2 linked regions of the Rhizobium rhizoryzae genome follow. The protein of the gene in region 2 interacts with the protein of the main gene of each other region in a pairwise test. Links are inferred from orthologs where the notes say so. Each region holds a gene or a part of one and is shown on either strand. Other genes may lie near its edges. The genes, in order: mobA and G6N80_RS18645.

Region 1 (3,249 bases), 260 kb from region 2 along the record:
TCCCATGTCATGTTTTTGACCGACATTACAAGCAATTTGGATTTCCGGGATGAGACAATGCGCGCAAACCATGGCCCTTGTCTCGGAACGCAAGACCGTTCTTCTGACGCGCGTTTTCCACCGTACAAGGGGTCCCGAAGATGGCTTGATCAACACGGATACTCTAAAGGCTTGCTTTTCCACTCATCCCCGCCAAGTGTTGAAGCGTCTGCCGGAACAGCGCGCCAATCCTGGCATGCTGTTCGATGAAATCGTCTTTTCATAACCAAACAACTGGTGCGTGCCGCTGTGATCGACTACAGCGAAATCGCTAATATATGCCTGAGGGAATCGAGAATGCCGTTATCATCGAATTCGCGTGGCGCCCTGATGATGACGATTGCCATGGGAGCCTTCACCACCAATGATGCGCTCATCAAATCGATCACGCATGACCTGAACATTGCGCAGATCATCTTTCTGCGCGGCATCGCGACAGCCATCATTCTCGCCGTCATGGCCTGGTCCTACGGAATCCTCGGGCAGTTCCGATTGATGTTCAATAAGGCCGTCATCCTCAGATCCGGCTTCGAGATCGGCGCGACCATTACCTATATCAGTGCCCTTTCGCACATCGATCTGTCTGTGGCCGCTACAATATTGCTCTCTCTGCCGCTTGCCGTGACCTTCGGAGCCTGGGCCTTCTTCAAGGAACCGGTCGGATGGAGGCGCTGGCTGGCCATCATCGTCGGCTTCGTCGGTGTCATCATCATCCTGAAGCCGAGCCCGGAAGCTTTCGTGCCCGCATCTCTGTTGGCGGTCACCACGGTCTTCTTCACAGCCGGCCGCGACCTGACCACGCGGCGGATCAACTCAGCCATCCCGACCCTGCTCGTCTCGCTTTTTGCCGGCCTGACCAACACGGTCTTCGGCGCGGTTCTCATTGTTCCCATGGGCGGCTGGATGCCCGTGAGCGGTCACTCCGTGCTCATCATCGTCGTGGCCGCCTGTTTCATTATTGCGGGCTATCTGTCGATCATCAGTGCCATGCGAACGGGAGACATCTCCTTCATCGCGCCGTTTCGCTACACGAGCCTCATCTTCTCGCTGAGCCTTGGCTATTATCTGTTTCAGGAGCGACCGGACGGCTACATGACACTGGGCGCCAGTCTCATTGTTGCATCGGGTCTTTATGCCTTCTACCGTGAGAAACAGCGCACACGGGAAACGCCCGCTGCCAAGAGTACGCAGACACCCAATTGAGAACGCAAATGCCCCTGCCTTCCGCGCCTGCCGTCGCCGTCATCCTCGCCGGGGGTCTTTCCCGCCGGATGGGTCGAGACAAGGCCGAAGTCTTGCTGGCGGGAACCAGACTGGTGGATCGCGTGGCCGCCCGGTTGCGCCACCAGAACCTGTCCGTATTCCTCAACGCGTCGGATGATCTCGGAACGTCGCTCCCCCTTGTTCCGGATACGCTACAGGGTCATCGGGGGCCGCTCGCCGGAATTCTTGCCGCCATGCGCCACGGCGCAAGCCGGTCCGATCCCACGAGCCATGTGCTGACGGTGCCGATCGATAGCCCCTTCATACCGCTGGATATTGCGGCCAGATTGAGCGCGGCTGCGACATCCGATGGAAGCATCGTGATCGCCGTGTCGCAAGGCGCTCTCCATCCGGTCGTCGGCTTTTGGCCGATCCGTTTGGCCGATGAATTGCAGGCGTTTCTCGAAGGTCCGGAAAATCCGCGCGTCAAGACGTTTCTGTCCCGCCACGATACCCGGACTGTCGAGTTTGCCGACATCGAAACGCCCGTTGGTCCGTTCGACCCCTTCTTCAACGTCAATACGCCGGAGGACCTGCAATTGGCCCATCGCTACGTGGAGTTTGTGGGATGACCCCGAAGCTGTTTGGTATTGCTGGCTGGAAAAACTCCGGCAAGACGGGCCTCGCCGTACGCGTGGTGGAGGAGCTGACGCGCCGCGGTTTTCGCGTCTCGACCGTCAAGCACGCGCATCATGATTTCGATATCGATAAGGTCGGCGCAGACAGCTACCGTCATCGGCAGGCAGGCGCGCACGAGGTCGCCCTCGTCTCCGGCACGCGGTATGCAATCATGCACGAATTGCGTGGTGCCGATGAACCAAGCTTCGAGGAAATCATCTCCCGCCTCGCTCCGTGCGATATCCTCATCATCGAGGGCTACAAGCGCGAACCGATCCCGAAAATCGAGGCACGCCGCCTTGAGGCAGCCAAGCGCGAACCGCTGGCACCCAGTGATCCATTCATCTTAGGCATTGCTGCGGATCATGCTGTCGAAGGAACCGCCCTGCCCGTCTTCGATCTCGATGATACCAATGCGATTGTCGATTTCGTCATCGAGACGACAGGCCTGAACGCCTGATGCGAAAAGACCGCCGGGACGATCTGGCCCGGCGGTCTCTGCATCATTCGGATACCGTTTAGCGGTTCTGTGCGACCGGCTTCACCAGCGCAGTGATACGACGGATCGTCACGCGGCGGTTCTGCTGCTCTGGTCCCTGTGTCGCGACCTTGAGGTAACGCTCGCCATAGCCCTGCGTCACCATGTTTTCCGGCGGAATACCAAAGGCATCCGTCAGAACTCGCGCAACCGATTCGGCTCGGCGGTCGGAAAGCACAAGATTGCTCTCGTCAGAGCCGACAGCATCCGTATGGCCTTCGATCAGGAAGGTCTCGGATGGATCGCGATCCAGAACCTTCTTGATGGCGTCCGCCACCTTCCGCAGGCTGGATGCCTGGTTCATCGGAATGTCGGCACTGCCCGTGGCAAAAGTGACTGTATCGAGATCGATACGACGAACCTTGTCGCGGATACGGGCCGAGTAACGCACTTCATCGACGGAGTAGACCCGCTCCACCCGTTCGACAGGCGGCTGTTCGAGGAAGCGATAGTAGTCGCGATCCGGATCGCTGGTCGTATCGATGATATACTGGTTGACCGGAATCGTCAGGCGCATCGGGGGCAATTCCGCACCCGGATCACGCCAGCGGTAGTCGCGATCGGCCCGTTCATCGGCAAGCTCCGGCGCATAGAACAGGATGATTTCGCGGCCATCGCGTCCGACGCGAGAACGCTGGACCACATCGCCATAGCGATTTCGGATCGTCACGATCTGCACGCCGCCATCACGCTCGTAGATCTCACGGGTGCGTCCACCCGGCAGACGGTCATATTCGGGACGATAGCCGTCGCTGATGAAACGCTCACTATCGTCATGGCGAACGAAGGTC
Region 2 (3,297 bases):
TTATCGGTGGCAAGCTTCGGAAACTCGACGAGAAGATGGTAGGAAAATTCCCGCCAGACCAGTTCCTTGCGGAAATGGATGACGTCATTCGTTGCCTCCAGCCCCTTGGTCTCATGCCAGATCCGGGCGGGCGAAATCTCGCCGAAGGCGAGGTGAGGGGAAAGCAGCGATGTCGCATCCTCAAGACCGGGGTGATCGCGATCGCTCTTGTAGGTCTGTATCGGCTTCTTCAGGAAGCGCTTCAGTTTCTTGTGCGCGCCTGCTTCCCCCGGTTGCCATATCCGTCCGAACTCGGTCGCCCAGTCCGGTTTCGTCGGCAGCAGGCTCCAGTCCTTGAGCGCCTCCGATTTGGGGAAAGAGCCCGGCGCGGCGATCTTGGATGGAGCCGACACCGGATCGCGCGGCTCACCATCCTTCTCCAGCGCGCGCCAGAACGGCGAATAAACCCGGTAAGCGCCACCAGAACCGGTCTTCATCGTCTCTGGATCGTGCAGTAGCTGGCCACGAAAGCGCTTGATCTCCAGCCCTGACGACTTCAGGGCACCGACGATATCCTTGTCGGCCGCATCACGCTCATAGTGACGGTTATAAAAGAGCGCTTCGGCCTGCGTCTCCTTGGCCAGTCCGGAAAGCACCTTGGCTGCTTCGCCGCTCCGCAGTATCAGCCTGTTGCCCTTGTCGGCAAGCGCTGCAGCCAATGCATCCAGCGAGTGATGCAGCCACCACTCCTGAGCACCGCCCAGCGGACCGATGCCATCCTGTTTCGGTTCGCGGATGTAGACGCAGACAACAGGCCGGCCGCTTTCGCAGGCCTGCGACAGCGCACCATTGTCGTCGAGACGGAGATCCTTGCGAAACCAGAGAAGGATTGGCGGCTGATGATCTGACGACAAGGCGTAAACTCCGGTTATCGAATAATTACCGGTATTTACGTCTCAACATCAAACGCGGATCACCGATCGAAATCCCTCAGCAGAAGGATAGGGCAGGGCGTCAGTGCGGCAAGTTCCGGTGCATGCGGGGGGCGCACGATAAGGCAATCCGAATGGGCAAAAATCTTCATCATCGAAGAATCCTGCTTGTCGAAAGGTTCAGCAATCAGACGGCCGTCAGCGTCACGGCACAGCCGTGCCCGAAGGTAGTCCTGTCGCTGGTCATTGGCGGCAAGCGGCTTTCCGGCAAGGGCTTCGGCCATCCGCGCCTTCGGTCGTGTGCCGGAAAGCTTGGCGACGACTGGCTCAAGAAACAGCGTGCCGCAGACAAGGCTCGCAACCGGATTTCCCGGAAGGCCCAGCACGCGCATATCTCCCAGCGAGCCCACCATCAATGGCTTGCCCGGGCGCATGGCGATACGCCAGAAATCGAGTGACATGCCTTGCGCTTTCAGGCTGGCCTGCACCAGATCGTGGTCGCCAACCGATGCCCCGCCCAGCGTGACCAGCACGTCGACCTTTTCCGCCACAGCCTTGGCAATCGCATTCTCAATCAGATCCTGGCGATCTGGTATGATTCCGAGATCGATGACTTCGCCACCGTTGGCGCGAATGAGGGCGCTGATGCCAAATGTATTGGATGCGATGATCTGTGAAGGCTGCAAACTGCTACCGGGGTGCACCAGCTCATCACCGGTCGCCAGCACCGCAACGCGCGGCCGACGCAGAACCTCGACCTGCGGGTGGTTCATCGCCGCTGCAACGGTCAGATGGGCATAGTCGAGCCGGACACCAGCGCGCAGGACCGTCTCGCCTTCAGCAAAATCCTGCCCGCGCGGGCGAATATGGCGCCCGACCGTTACCGGAAACTTCGTGCGAATTCGGCTTTCAGACAGTCGCTCCGCATCCTCCTGAATGAGAATGCTGTCGGCACCTTCTGGCAATGGAGCACCGGTGAAAATGCGCACGCATTCTCCCGGTCCTACCTGGCCGTTGAATGCATGGCCCGCCGCTGCCTGGCCGACGACCGTCAGTTCTGCCCCAAGATCTGGAGCATCGGCGGCGCGAAGAGCATAGCCATCCATGGCGGAGGCGTGAAATGGCGGCTGTGTGAGTTTCGCGACCAGATCAACGGCCAGAATGCGGCCTGCTGCCTCATCAAGGGGAACGCTCTCGGTATCCGCAACCGCTCGCACCGGTTCCAGCAAACGTGTCAGAGCTTCGGAAACGGGAAGGAGAGGTGACGCCACAGTCAATTCCTAGGTTTTTCGCCAGTCGCCGGATTTTCCGCCGCTCTTGGCAAGCAATTGAATACCGCCGATCTCCATGCCTTTGTCGGCGGCCTTCGCCATGTCGTAGATGGTGAGACAGGCAACGGACACCGCCGTCAGCGCTTCCATCTCGACGCCCGTCTTGCCGGTCAGCTTTGCTGTCGCCGTGACCCGCAGGCCGGGGAGATCCGCGTCTGCCGCTATATCAACGGATACCTTGGTCAGCATCAGCGGATGGCAAAGTGGAATGAGACTGGAGGTTTGCTTGGCCGCCATGATGCCCGCCAGCCGGGCCGTACCGATGACATCGCCCTTTTTGGCATCGCCCTTGCGGATGAGTTGAAGCGTTTCCGGCAACATTCGCACGAAGCCTTCGGCGGTTGCCTCACGCACCGTCTCAGCCTTGCCGCCCACATCCACCATGTGAGCCTCGCCGCTTTCGGTAATATGCGTCAGGCCCTGCTCGGTCATGCTCATTCTGCTGCCTGGCTTGCGCTCTCACCGGTCAGCAACAGCCTTGTTGCAGCCGAAACATCCTGCTGACGCATCAGGCTTTCACCGACCAGATAGGTGGAGATACCGACTGCCTTCAGACGCAGGCAATCCGCATTGGTGAAGATGCCGCTTTCGCCCACCAGCAACCGGTCCGCTGGCACCATTGGGGCCAGCCTTTCGCTGTTCGTGAGGCTGACTTCGAAGGTACGCAGATTGCGATTGTTGACGCCGATCATGGGCGAGGCGAGCTTTAACGCACGCTCGGTTTCCTGTTCGTCATGCACCTCGATCAGAACGTCCATACCAAGCGAAAATGCTTCATCCTCAAGACGCTTCGCATCGTCGTCGGTCAGCGATGCCATGATCAGGAGAATGCAATCGCCGCCCCAGGCGCGAGCCTCATGCACCTGATAGGTCTCAAACATGAAATCCTTGCGCAAGGCCGGAAGCGAGCAGGCATTGCGTGCTGCCGTCAGAAACTCGGGCGCACCCTGGAAACTCGGAGCATCCGTCAAAACGGAAAGGCAGGCCGCACCGCCAGCCTCATAGGCTTTGGCCAGCATTGGAGGATCGAAATCCGGGCGGATCAGTCCCTTCGA

The links.
Region 1: the proteins of G6N80_RS18645 (region 2) and mobA interact in binary tests that used the Escherichia coli proteins (3 or more experiments, as listed by UniProt). The link is inferred for Rhizobium rhizoryzae from one-to-one orthologs.

Annotation. Positions count from the first base shown.
Region 1 is NZ_CP049250.1:2,400,386-2,403,634, reverse strand. What follows is about bases 134-3,062. They hold mobA (molybdenum cofactor guanylyltransferase MobA), read left to right. Parts: upstream 134-1,250; coding sequence 1,251-1,874; downstream 1,875-3,062. Other genes in these bases: G6N80_RS17430 (OmpA family protein), read right to left, coding at 2,439-3,062; mobB (molybdopterin-guanine dinucleotide biosynthesis protein B), read left to right, coding at 1,871-2,380; G6N80_RS17445 (DMT family transporter), read left to right, coding at 337-1,242; G6N80_RS17450 (hypothetical protein), read left to right, coding at 134-265. Also shown: more of G6N80_RS17450, read left to right, coding at 50-133; more of G6N80_RS17430, read right to left, coding at 3,063-3,249. UniProt on the Escherichia coli protein: Transfers a GMP moiety from GTP to Mo-molybdopterin (Mo-MPT) cofactor (Moco or molybdenum cofactor) to form Mo-molybdopterin guanine dinucleotide (Mo-MGD) cofactor.
Region 2 is NZ_CP049250.1:2,655,540-2,658,836, reverse strand. What follows is about bases 68-3,044. They hold G6N80_RS18645 (molybdopterin molybdotransferase MoeA), read right to left. Parts: upstream 2,183-3,044; coding sequence 953-2,182; downstream 68-952. Other genes in these bases: trpC (indole-3-glycerol phosphate synthase TrpC), read right to left, coding at 2,677-3,044; moaC (cyclic pyranopterin monophosphate synthase MoaC), read right to left, coding at 2,192-2,680; G6N80_RS18650 (cryptochrome/photolyase family protein), read right to left, coding at 68-893. Outside these bases: more of G6N80_RS18650, read right to left, coding at 1-67; more of trpC, read right to left, coding at 3,045-3,297. UniProt on the Escherichia coli protein: Catalyzes the insertion of molybdate into adenylated molybdopterin with the concomitant release of AMP.